Regions from separate parts of the Paenibacillus sp. FSL P4-0184 genome, predicted to be linked through region 1. Evidence: a T-box and tRNA genes for the amino acid it is inferred to sense, from the RefSeq annotation. Region 1 holds a T-box; the other holds one or more tRNA genes.
What was found. A T-box is a leader RNA that pairs with one kind of tRNA and senses whether it is charged. The one in region 1 lies ahead of trpS (tryptophan--tRNA ligase), so its partner is inferred to be a tRNA-Trp.

Region 1 (6,434 bases):
TGTTCAGGAAGACTTGTGGAGGTCTCTTCCTTCGCAGACTGTCTGGGCGCTCAGAATCAAATGGACAAAGGTGCGGTAAGACTGGCGGCTCGAGTGACAAGTATGCGTGCCGGATTCGAAGGCATTAGCTCACAATTCAGTAACGTGCTTCGTCAGACTACAGACAAGGTATGGGCAGAGTGGATGGCACGTCCGGAGATTGCTCCATTAACGTTCGTGCTGAGCGAGAGCCGTGACTTGGCCCGTGAGAAGATGAGCCCAGAGTTGGAAAGCTTAGCGCTTGAACTAGCCGTTGACGGATATCATGGATGGAGCGGGCACTATGATACAATTGTAAGCTCGATTAAGATCCCATTTGAGGATGAAGAAGGAACAAAGCTGCTCTCCGCAGGTCAAGCTTTTAACAAGCTGGATGATCCAGATCCGAAAGTACGTCAATCCATGTTCCATAAATGGGAAGAAGCATGGACCGAAGCAGCAGATAACTGTGCGGATACCTTGAATCACTTAGCAGGCTTCCGTCTGAAGCTCTATAAAGGAAGAGGTTGGGAAGATATTCTGAAAGATCCGCTGAGCATCAATCGCATGTCACAAGATACTTTGAATGCGATGTGGGACGTGATTACGAATAGCAAGCCTGCACTCGTGACCTATCTTCAGCGTAAAGCTAAGCTGCTTGGACTGGATGCTCTTTCCTGGGTAGATGTCGAAGCGCCAGTGGGTAAATCTTCAGGTAAAATCCCATATGATCAGGCCGCTAAAGATATCGTTACCCAGTTCCGCAAGTTTAGTCCGAAGATGGCAGAGTTTGCAGAGCGTGCTTTTGATAATAACTGGATTGAGGTTGAGGATCGTCCGGGAAAACGTCCTGGAGGTTTCTGTACATCCTTCCCTGAGAGTAAGGAATCGCGGATTTTCATGACTTATAGCGGTACAACTTCCAATGTTTCAACCTTGGCACATGAGCTGGGACATGCTTATCATTCTTACTTGCTGGATGATCAACCTGTATTTAATCAGAACTACGCTATGAACGTTGCAGAGACTGCTTCAACCTTCGCAGAGGTCATTGTATCTGACGCTCAGGTTAAAGCCGCTGGCAACGCTGAAGAGAAACTGGCGTTGCTTGAAACGAAAATTCAAAACAGCGTAGCTTTCTTTATGAACATTCACGCTCGGTTCTTATTCGAGACTCGTTTTTATGAGAAACGTAAGGAAGGCCTTGTAAATGCTGAGGAGCTGTCTGAATTGATGGTGGAAGCACAGAAGGAAGCCTTCTGTGGGGTGCTTTCGGAATACCATCCTCATTTCTGGGCTTCTAAACTGCATTTTTATATCACAGATGTGCCGTTCTATAACTTCCCTTACACCGTTGGCTACATGTTCAGCACAGGCTTGTATCGACTGGCTCTGCAAGAAGGAGCGTCCTTTGCAGACAAATACGATAGCTTGTTGCAAGATACTGGTGTGATGACTTTAGAGGATTTGGTACTTAAGCATCTGGGTGTGGATCTTACGAAGCCGGACTTCTGGCAAGGCGCTACAGATCTGATTGTAGCTGACATTAATGAGTTCTTGGAGATGACGGAGCAATTAGTTTGAAAAAGTCTAAACTAAGACAAATTTAGCGGTAGAAAAAACAACGATTTTTCAGCATGAACACGCAAAAGTCCCTGATACAGGGACTTTTTTTAATGATAAAATGTCGAAAAATCACGATTTATAAAAATAAATATGCGATTAATCTATGGATTTCGCGCATCTATAGGGATAATAACCCAATTTTGCCGAATAATGTTGTTTGCCATTTGTTAGTAACCTATAATGAGTCTTAAGCCTTATATAAGGCACGCTAGAGTACCACTTGGCTGAACTCACAAAAATAAGCAAGCGCTTACGAAGTCAGTTCTGCGAAGTGCACTCAAATCAAGCTATGCTCACAAAACGAAGTGAATGCTTTCGAAGCAAGTTTTGTACGATGTGAACTCGAATGAAGCTATGCTCACAAAACTTTTAGGAGGAGAAGTAATGCTTAAGACGGAACAACTATCATTAGCGAGACAGATGGATATGGTGTTTAAGGAGCTGCAGGAAGAATTATCGGGATTAACTTCTGGTACGGTTTTTGTGCAAATACGAAATAACATGATCGGAAAATTCGGGATACGACATAATCCTCTTTCTGGGCGAAGCGGGGGATTCACTGATGCAAAAGAAGGGATGACAGATGGACAACAGTCTTCTTTTCGACTAATGGCGCTGGAAAGCCTGAAATACAAGCGGCGTTGGACGCATGGTGAGATTTCTTATGAATTCGCCATTAGACAGGGAATGGTGATTGTAGATGCTACATTGGAGTCCAATTATAATATGGCGAATCTAATGATTCGATCGCCTCGTAATGCCTTTGCTGAAAGTTCCGAACAGTTTTTTGGTTAAGCGTTGTTTACATAAAATTTCAATAATTGTGAAAATCAAAAACCCTCCCACAGCTTCAGAAAGAAGTGTGAGAGGGCTCAAAAGCTACTCGGTTTTAGGCTTTATGCTTGATATCGCCCTAGCCGGATAAAACACTTAAGATAACGTTGTTACTGACGACCAGACAGTTGTTGTTCTGCCAGTTGTACTAGACGTTTAGTGATGTAACCGCCCAGAGAACCAGTTTCGCGAGAAGTGTAGTTCCCGTAATAACCGTCAGCTGGGATCGTTACTCCAAGCTCCTGTGCTGCTTCATATTTCAACTGTTGCAATGCCGCAGTTGCTTGAGGAACGACCAGGTTATTGGAACGGCTGCTACGACCTTGACCTGCTTGACCCATGTGTGTCACCTCCTTCGCCCGTTGTGAAGATAGTATGAGCGCTAAGAGGTTAATTCATGCATCACTTCGAAAGGTTTTAAGGATGGTAATTATTAGTGAAATAAAAGTGAGGATAGAAATCCTTTATTGCTAGGGATTACACAAAAAAATCGGTCTTCCCTTACGTAATCGCAAGGCAAGACCGATATAATGTATATCTGCTTTAAATCTCAGGATAGATCATTTCCAGCACGGTGGATAGATTCTGACTCTGACCGGGTTCTACCGTTAAAAGACCTGTGAAGGAAGCATCCTCGGATACATTCGGTGCATTCGCGAGCCATGTATAGGGCTCAATGCACAGAAATTGATCCGCCGGTCCTTTGGTATATAACACCCAGTGACGGAATAGATTTTCGTCAGCAGTATAACGAAGGCCATAACCATCATCGCGTAATAATAAGGCTTCTACAGGCTGTTTTTCTCCAATACGTAGAGCAGTATCAAAATTAGTTCCCTGCATGTTCATTCCGGTGTTCAAGGCTTCCAGATCACCAAGTGGAATCAGATTGCCGCTAGGGAGCAATTCATCGTTCAGTTCATAAATACTATTTACTGGGAGCTTAAGATTCCAGCGCTCAGGTTCTCCATCAATCATAAACCAGGTGTGATAACCGATCCCAAAAGGAATTCGATGATCTCCAAGATTTGTAACCTTTAAAGTTTGGGTAAATCGGGCTTCCTGAAGCCTAAACGTCATTTCGAATTTAAGTGGGATAGGGAATTGCTCCATCCAGTGTGGATCATCTTCCGTTCGGAATTCAGTAGTGACCGCGCAACCATCCTCATCTTCTTCAATATCGCTGACACACCAGGCCTGAGTTCGGTGTAGACCATGAATATGATTGTCATTAGCGGTATTCTGGTCAAATTGATAACTTGTACCCTCGAATTGAAATTGGCCCTTACGAATTCTTCCGGGTGGAATTAATAGCGGCATGCCAAAATGGTAAGGTTTTTGCATAAAGAAAGCTTGATCGCTTTCATCAGGCCGCCGTAGAATTTCCCGTTGTTTCTTGACATCAAACAATGAAATCACGTTATTTCCTAGTCGCGGCAAAAGCGTGACTTCCAGTTCACGGCTGTGCAAAATATAAGTATCATAACCGCCCCACTGCCCTTTGGTCACCTGTTTCATGAGATATGCTCCTTTATCGTAACTGTAATCGAATAGAACATGGATAACCTTATCATAACAGATTTATACGGTAGTGGTTAAGTGATTTGACAACTTCTCTTTATGGTTCTATGATGAAGGCATTAATTCATGATGATAATGTGATGACGGGGACAAGTAGGCAGGCATTGCACCTTCAGAAAGCCGGTGGTTGATGCGAACCGGTAGGACAAACCTGATGAATGGACCCCTGAGCGCCGAGCTTGAACGGGAGCTAGATGCCCTAGTAGACCGGCCGGATCTTCCCCGTTAACGGAAGACTAAGGCTGTTTTTTTCTTGTCTAAACAAGATTAAGCAGCGAATAAGGGTGGCACCACGGTCTCACGTCCCTTGCGGATGAGGCTTTTTTTGCGTTCTCGGAAACTTAGAAATGACATCAAACGGAGGTCTATATTATGAAAAAAGTAATGTCAGGCATTCAGCCAAGCGGTTCACTTACACTGGGGAACTACATTGGAGCACTGAAAAATTTTGTGAAGCTGCAAGATGATCATCAATGTTTCTTTATGGTTGTCGATATGCATGCAATCACTGTAGCACAAGATCCTGCGGCACTTCGTGAGCAGTCAGAGTCCGTAGCGGCCCTCTTTATTGCAGCAGGAATTGATCCTGCACGTTCTAATGTCTATATGCAGTCGCATGTGCCACAACACGCTGAACTGGGCTGGATCATGACGACACTTACAGCAATGGGCGAGTTGGAGCGTATGACCCAGTTTAAAGATAAATCATCAGGTAAAGATTCTGTTGGCGCTGGTTTATTCGTCTATCCTTCCTTGATGGCAGCAGATATTCTTGTTTATAACGCAGATCTTGTGCCGGTCGGAGAAGATCAGAAGCAACATTTGGAGCTGACTCGTGATTTAGCTGGCCGCTTCAATAATCGTTTTGGCGAATTCTTTACCATTCCGGAGCCGTACATTCCAGAGGTGGGTGCTCGTATTATGTCTCTGGATGATGGTACCAAAAAAATGAGCAAGAGCAACCCTAACGCTGGCAGCTACATTGCTCTGTTGGATTCACCGGACGTGATCCGTAAAAAAATCAGCCGTGCAACGACTGATTCAGGACGTGAAGTAATTTTTGATCCAGCTAATAAGCCAGAGATCAGTAATTTGATGAGTATTTATTCCGAATGTTCTGGAATGACACTCCAGCAAATTGCCGATCGTTATGAAGGGCAAATGTATGGCGGCTTTAAGAAAGATCTTGCTGAAGTGGTTGTATCTACGCTTGAGCCTTTACAACAAAGATATAATGAAATTCGTAGCTCGGGTGCGATTACAGATATTCTTGCTGAAGGTGCTGGTCGTGCACGTATTGTTGCAACTGAGACGTTGAATGGAGTTAAAGAGCGGATGGGATTTCTGCCAGCTCGTTAATCTAATCAGCGCTTAGGCTTTCCTGTTTGCGTCTGATCTTGGCCTTGAGGATAAATCCCCAGCCAATATTCATGACACAGAGAAACCCGAGCAGAAGTGCCAACCAAAAGCTATAACTGATCGCGATTGAAGCGGCAGTAAGAATAAGAATAGAAGAACAAGCGAACCAAAGTGAAAGTCCTTTACCCATTAAGAGAGCCTTCCTTTCTATGTCTGCTAAAATGAATCCCGGAGTATTATTATCATACTCCGGGATTTTTTGTGATTATAGAATAGATCTCTGCGTAAGTCTACAGTTTCATCGTAAAGAACCAGGGTCAATGGAAAATCGTTTGTCGAGCTTCTCGCTGCTAAGCCAACCTACATAAGTATTTAAAGGTCGATATTGATTGTCCATCACTAATACAGCCACAAACGGGTATTGTTTGCGATGTAAATAACGTACGTCCCCCCAGCGCACCATATATCCTGAAGGGAGTTCCTCGACTTCGGCTACTGCATAAGAGGTGAAGTATAGAAAGGACTGAATATCAGGGTGCGACTTGGAAATCTCCACAGCAGGATGAGTCGAGCATACAGCATGTTTGAACCATTCCAGTCGGTTATTGACTAACTGCCCAACATCATAGCTGCCATCTTTTTTCACCTTGACTACGTTCCAGCGCTTTAGTGAAATTGTAGGGATTACAATATAACGTTCGCCGGCACTATGATGTAAATCCTTAAGCTTAATATTACGCGTGAGACGTGCGTGAACGACGGTTCTCCAAATATAATAAAGAATAGTACATGCATACAGTGTAATAAATAAAGGTTGCGGTGGAATGATCCCGGTGATCCAGAGAAGGATGGCTGCGATATGGCTACCAAATATAAATGGATCAAAAATGTGGATGATGTTCCATGCAATCCATTTCTCCGTGAATGGACGTGCAGCCTGAGTGCCATAGGTATTAAATAGATCAGAAAATACGTGAACACCTACACCAATGAAGCTCCAGAGCGCAATATGGCTT
Region 2 (6,434 bases), 130 kb from region 1:
GATATTTTCCTGCGGAAAAATCAAGGTTAAGCTAATAAGAGCACACGGAGGATGCCTAGGCGCCAGGAGCCGACGAAGGACGTGGCGAACAACGAAACTGCCTCGGGGAGCTGTAAGCAAGCTTTGATCCGGGGGTGTCCGAATGGGGAAACCCAGCTGTGGTAATTCGCAGTTACTCATCTCTGAACACATAGGAGATGTAGAGGCAGACCAGGGGAACTGAAACATCTAAGTACCCTGAGGAAGAGAAAACAATAGTGATTCCGTCAGTAGCGGCGAGCGAACGCGGAACAGCCTAAACCTAAGAGCTTGCTCTTAGGGGTTGTGGGACGTCTCACATGGAGTTACAAAGGAATATGGTAGGTGAAGAGGTCTGGAAAGGCCCGCGATAGAGGTAAAAGCCCTGTAACCTAAACTGTGTTCTCTCCGAGACGGATCCCGAGTAGTGCGGGGCACGTGAAACCCCGTATGAATCCAGCAGGACCATCTGCTAAGGCTAAATACTACCTGGCGACCGATAGTGAAACAGTACCGTGAGGGAAAGGTGAAAAGCACCCCGGAAGGGGAGTGAAATAGAACCTGAAACCGTGTGCTTACAAAAAGTCAGAGCCCTATTAATGGGTGATGGCGTGCCTTTTGTAGAATGAACCGGCGAGTTACGTTTAACATGCAAGGTTAAGTCGAGAAGACGGAGCCGCAGCGAAAGCGAGTCTGAATAGGGCGATTGAGTATGTGGACGTAGACCCGAAACCGTGTGATCTACCCCTGTCCAGGGTGAAGGTGCGGTAACACGCACTGGAGGCCCGAACCCACGCATGTTGAAAAATGCGGGGATGAGGTGGGGGTAGCGGAGAAATTCCAATCGAACTCGGAGATAGCTGGTTCTCCCCGAAATAGCTTTAGGGCTAGCCTCGGTATAAGAGTAGTGGAGGTAGAGCACTGATTGGGTGCGGGGTCCGCAAGGATTACCAAGCTCAGTCAAACTCCGAATGCCATATACTTATTGCCGGGAGTCAGACAGTGAGTGCTAAGATCCATTGTCAAAAGGGAAACAGCCCAGACCATCAGCTAAGGTCCCCAAGTGTGTGTTAAGTGGGAAAGGATGTGGAGTTGCACAGACAACCAGGATGTTGGCTTAGAAGCAGCCACCATTGAAAGAGTGCGTAATAGCTCACTGGTCGAGTGACTCTGCGCCGAAAATGTAACGGGGCTAAACACACCACCGAAGCTATGGCTAGATACGTATGTATCTGGGGTAGGGGAGCGTTGTATGTGGGTTGAAGGTGTACCGTAAGGAGCGCTGGACAGCATACAAGTGAGAATGCCGGTATGAGTAACGAAAAGATCAGTGAGAATCTGATCCGCCGAAAGCCCAAGGTTTCCTGAGGAAGGCTCGTCCGCTCAGGGTAAGTCGGGACCTAAGGCGAGGCCGAAAGGCGTAGTCGAAGGACAACAGTTTGAAATTACTGTACCACCGTAATCCGCTATGAGCGATGGGGTGACGCAGGAGGGTAGTGACGCGGACTGATGGATATGTCCGTCTAAGCAGTGAGGCTGATGTGTAGGCAAATCCGCACATCGTTAAGGCTGGGCTGTGATGGGGAGCGAAAATTACAGTAGCGAAGGTCATGATCTCACACTGCCAAGAAAAGCCTCTAGCCAGGAGAAGGTGCCCGTACCGCAAACCGACACAGGTAGGCGAGAAGAGAATTCTAAGGCGCGCGGAAGAACTCTCGTTAAGGAACTCGGCAAAATGACCCCGTAACTTCGGGAGAAGGGGTGCCCCGGTAGTGTGAATAGCACGAGGGGGCCGCAGTGAAAAGGCCCAAGCGACTGTTTAGCAAAAACACAGGTCTGTGCGAAGCCGCAAGGCGAAGTATACGGGCTGACGCCTGCCCGGTGCTGGAAGGTTAAGGGGAGTGGTTAGGGGTAACCCGAAGCTATGAACCGAAGCCCCAGTAAACGGCGGCCGTAACTATAACGGTCCTAAGGTAGCGAAATTCCTTGTCAGGTAAATTCTGACCCGCACGAATGGCGTAACGACTTGGGCGCTGTCTCAACGAGAGATCCGGTGAAATTTTAATACCTGTGAAGATGCAGGTTACCCGCGACAAGACGGAAAGACCCCATGGAGCTTTACTGCAGCTTGATATTGAATTTGGGTACGATCTGTACAGGATAGGTGGGAGCCGTAGAAATCGGAGCGCAAGCTTCGGTGGAGGCGCCGTTGGGATACCACCCTGATCGTATCTAGGTTCTAACCTAGTACCCTAATCGGGTACGGGGACCGTGTCAGGCGGGCAGTTTGACTGGGGCGGTCGCCTCCTAAAGAGTAACGGAGGCGTTCCAAGGTTCCCTCAGAATGGTTGGAAATCATTCGAAGAGTGCAAAGGCATAAGGGAGCTTGACTGCGAGACCTACAAGTCGAGCAGGGACGAAAGTCGGACTTAGTGATCCGGTGGTACCGCATGGAAGGGCCATCGCTCAACGGATAAAAGCTACCCTGGGGATAACAGGCTTATCTCCCCCAAGAGTCCACATCGACGGGGAGGTTTGGCACCTCGATGTCGGCTCATCGCATCCTGGGGCTGAAGTAGGTCCCAAGGGTTGGGCTGTTCGCCCATTAAAGCGGTACGCGAGCTGGGTTCAGAACGTCGTGAGACAGTTCGGTCCCTATCTGTCGTGGGCGCAGGAAATTTGAGAGGAGCTGTCCTTAGTACGAGAGGACCGGGATGGACGTACCGCTGGTGCACCAGTTGTTTCGCCAGAAGCATGGCTGGGTAGCTACGTACGGACGGGATAAGCGCTGAAAGCATCTAAGCGTGAAGCCCCCCTCAAGATGAGATTTCCCAATTAGTAAGACCCCTTGAAGACGACGAGGTAGATAGGTTGGAGGTGGAAGTGCAGTAATGCATGGAGCTGACCAATACTAATCGGTCGAGGGCTTATCCTATACTTAGAACGCAAATTCAATTCGGATTCAGTTTTCAGGCATCAAGCCTGGTATGAATATTCCCTGATAGCTCAGTTGGTAGAGCACTCGACTGTTAATCGAGTTGTCACAGGTTCGAGTCCTGTTCGGGGAGCCATATGGAGAGGTGTCCGAGTTTGGCCGAAGGAGCACGATTGGAAATCGTGTAGGCGCCACAAGCGTCTCGAGGGTTCGAATCCCTCTCTCTCCGCCACAAATTTTACTTAGTATGGCCCGTTGGTCAAGGGGTTAAGACACCTCCCTTTCACGGAGGTAACATGGGTTCGAATCCCATACGGGTCACCAAATTTTCACTTGATTTTACATAGTGGACTTTGGTACAATAACAATTGTTGTTTACGGAGGCTTAGCTCAGCTGGGAGAGCATCTGCCTTACAAGCAGAGGGTCGGGGGTTCGATCCCCTCAGCCTCCACCATATTCATTTAAGAACGACGCGGGGTGGAGCAGCCCGGTAGCTCGTCGGGCTCATAACCCGAAGGCCGCAGGTTCAAATCCTGCCCCCGCAACCAATTTTCATCAAGTAATTATATCTTTTGGAACCGTGGTGTAGTTGGCCTAACATGCCTGCCTGTCACGCAGGAGATCGCGAGTTCGAATCTCGTCGGTTCCGCCATTTTCTTGGCTCGATAGCTCAGTCGGTAGAGCAGAGGACTGAAAATCCTCGTGTCGGCGGTTCGAATCCGTCTCGAGCCACCATGTTGTATACAACTTAATATGCCGGTGTAGCTCAATTGGTAGAGCAACTGACTTGTAATCAGTAGGTTGGGGGTTCAAGTCCTCTCGCCGGCACCATCTTTGGGGGATTAGCGAAGTGGCCAAACGCATCAGACTGTAAATCTGCTCACGTACGTGTTCGGTGGTTCGAATCCATCATCCCCCACCATTTTTTTTAGGGGCATAGTTTAAAGGTAGAACAACGGTCTCCAAAACCGTTGGTGTGGGTTCAATTCCTGCTGCCCCTGCCAATCTTTATCTAAAGTCTTTCTCTAAAGTTTAATATGGCGGTCGTGGCGAAGGGGTTAACGCACCGGTTTGTGGATCCGGCATTCGTGGGTTCAAGTCCCATCGGTCGCCCCATTTACTTTAAGAAGGACAGCAACAATATTAGTTTAATATGGCGATTGTGGCGAAGTGGTTAACGCACCGGATTGTGGTTCCGGCATTCGTGGGTTCGAGACCCATCAGTCGCCCCTTTTATTTTAAAATGTTATTGGGGATTAGCCAAGCGGTAAGGCAACGGACTTTGACTCCGTCATGCATAGGTTCAAATCCTATATCCCCAGCCATTTTATGCGGACGTGGCTCAGCGGTAGAGCATCGCCTTGCCAAGGCGAGGGTCGCGGGTTCGATTCCCGTCGTCCGCTCCAAAGTTTTCACATGGCGCCATAGCCAAGTGGTAAGGCAAAGCTCTGCAAAAGCTTTATCCCCAGTTCAAATCTGGGTGGCGCCTCCATTAATTTCATATGTGCCGGCGTGGCGGAATGGCAGACGCGCTCGACTCAAAATCGAGAGGGAAACCGTGGAGGTTCGAGTCCTCTCGCCGGTATATCAAAAAGGTTTGTAAAGTCGCTTGTATAAGCAACTTTACAAGCCTTTTTTCTTTGTCTTTGAGCTTTTATTCTTAAGCCGTTGAATTAGAGGCGTCTCTAATCAACGGCCTTTTTGTGTGGAGTGTTTTTTTATTGACTGCTTAGTCGGAATGCTCGTGGGGTGAGACCAATTTCACGTTTAAACATATTGCAGAATTGGGCGTCATTCACAAACCCAGCAGCAGCTGATACTTCAGAGATATGCATTTGGGTATGTTGCAAGAGAGACTTTGCATAATCCAGACGTTTCAATAGTAGATAGCGCAGAGGTGAAGAACCGAATCGTTCTTTAAATAAATGGCGGAAACGATCATAGCTGTATCCAGACATCTCAGAAAGTGTTGCGACCGATAGCTTATGGCGGTAATGCTCATTCATATAGTTTAGAACATATTGGACTCTGTCTTCCGTTGGTGATTGAAACCCAGAGGCGCTAAGAAGCCGTATCAGATGAACAGTGATTTCGCTCATTTGAAGGTTCAATAGTTCAGAGAATCCATCTTGTTTGCGCGTAAACTCTGCTTTCATTCGAAGTAAGATCTGTAGAACAGTATGCTCTTTATCATCTTCATATACGCCTTGCAAATTCTCCATATTTGGGTGATTTGAATGGAAGCCTACAAATAGTATAGTAGCATCCTCGCGATGATTCTCGTCATGTTTATGATTGGGTGGTATCAGCGCGAATGAAGAAGAACGAAAATGATAACTTCGCGAACCTACATTGGTAGTTCCTAATCCGTTTAAATAATAGACTAGTTCATAACATTCATGCTGGTGTGGTGGAATATAGGTATTAACCTCATGTGCTGCATTTACAATATATAGAACACGATCCATGATGAGCCTCCAATAATTATGTTTTAGCCGAATCGTACAAAATTATGACCGAAATCATATAATTATTTTCATTAATATTTGATATGATCGTATCAAGAAATCCGAAGATTAGCAACCTGACTGGCCATCTTGTTCGGAAATTAGTCGGATTAGTCGGAAAAATTATAATTTTATCTCTTTTTTTTAGTGTATTCGTTAAAATCATTAAAATTTTGACAATGTTACATGAAAAATGAGAGTTTCCATCTAAATCGTGAAATATACAACGGACTAAGAAGGAGAATCTCTCAAATTACTAACCAACTATAAATAGGGGGAATAGAAAAATGAAAAAGAAAGTTCTTTCTTTGTTGTTACTAGTAGTAATGGTAATGGTCACAGCCTGTGGAAATAATACGTCGAGTAATGGATCTTCCGCGAATGCAGGATCTAACGCAGCTGAAGGTGGAGAAACAGGTTCAGGGGATAAACTCAAAGTTGTACTTCTGATTCCAGGAACGCTTGGAGATAAATCTTTCTTTGACTCTGCGAATAGCGGTTTGCAAAAGGTTAAGGATGAGCTGGGTGCAGAAACAAAAGTTGTAGAAATGGGTGTCGATAAAACGAAATGGGAGCCTACGTTTAACGATATCGCCGCTGAGGATTGGGATGTTATCATTTCTGGCGGATCGGAAATTACAGAGATGTTTAATGCAACGGCTGAATTATATCCAGACAAAAAATTCATTAACTATGATACCGATATAGATGAAGCACCAGAGAATATGTACAACATGTCTTATGCGACAAATGAAGTATCTTTTCTGGCAGGTGCTGTAGCTGCGTTAGCTACACAATCGGATATGGAAAATGCTAATCCTGAGAATGTGATCGGTTTTGTAGGCGGCATGGACATTCCAGGAATTAACGCTTTCTTGGTAGGCTACATTCAGGGCGCTCAATATGTTGATCCTGATGTGAAGGTCGCTGTATCATATGCTGGTGATTTCGTTAACCCGGCTAAAGGCAAGGA

Region 2: it has a tRNA-Trp gene. The T-box ahead of trpS (tryptophan--tRNA ligase) is inferred to sense a tRNA for this amino acid. The anticodon was not compared.

Annotation. Positions count from the first base shown of each region.
Region 1 is NZ_JBBORN010000001.1:3,160,572-3,167,005, forward strand. It holds gene MKY52_RS13810 (M3 family oligoendopeptidase) at 1-1,602, shown strand, start outside; gene MKY52_RS13815 (O-methyltransferase) at 2,029-2,439, shown strand; gene MKY52_RS13820 (alpha/beta-type small acid-soluble spore protein) at 2,589-2,819, opposite strand; gene MKY52_RS13825 (aldose 1-epimerase) at 3,022-3,996, opposite strand; T-box leader at 4,131-4,370, shown strand; gene trpS (tryptophan--tRNA ligase) at 4,432-5,418, shown strand; gene MKY52_RS13835 (hypothetical protein) at 5,420-5,608, opposite strand; gene MKY52_RS13840 (metal-dependent hydrolase) at 5,717-6,434, opposite strand, start outside.
Region 2 is NZ_JBBORN010000001.1:3,027,442-3,033,875, forward strand. It holds rRNA gene MKY52_RS13240 (23S ribosomal RNA) at 25-2,953, shown strand; tRNA gene MKY52_RS13245 (tRNA-Asn) at 3,014-3,089, shown strand; tRNA gene MKY52_RS13250 (tRNA-Ser) at 3,093-3,185, shown strand; tRNA gene MKY52_RS13255 (tRNA-Glu) at 3,203-3,277, shown strand; tRNA gene MKY52_RS13260 (tRNA-Val) at 3,333-3,408, shown strand; tRNA gene MKY52_RS13265 (tRNA-Met) at 3,426-3,502, shown strand; tRNA gene MKY52_RS13270 (tRNA-Asp) at 3,529-3,606, shown strand; tRNA gene MKY52_RS13275 (tRNA-Phe) at 3,614-3,689, shown strand; tRNA gene MKY52_RS13280 (tRNA-Thr) at 3,710-3,785, shown strand; tRNA gene MKY52_RS13285 (tRNA-Tyr) at 3,791-3,876, shown strand; tRNA gene MKY52_RS13290 (tRNA-Trp) at 3,885-3,958, shown strand; tRNA gene MKY52_RS13295 (tRNA-His) at 3,995-4,070, shown strand; tRNA gene MKY52_RS13300 (tRNA-His) at 4,111-4,183, shown strand; tRNA gene MKY52_RS13305 (tRNA-Gln) at 4,205-4,279, shown strand; tRNA gene MKY52_RS13310 (tRNA-Gly) at 4,286-4,360, shown strand; tRNA gene MKY52_RS13315 (tRNA-Cys) at 4,373-4,446, shown strand; tRNA gene MKY52_RS13320 (tRNA-Leu) at 4,461-4,539, shown strand; gene MKY52_RS13325 (AraC family transcriptional regulator) at 4,673-5,422, opposite strand; gene MKY52_RS13330 (BMP family ABC transporter substrate-binding protein) at 5,749-6,434, shown strand, end outside.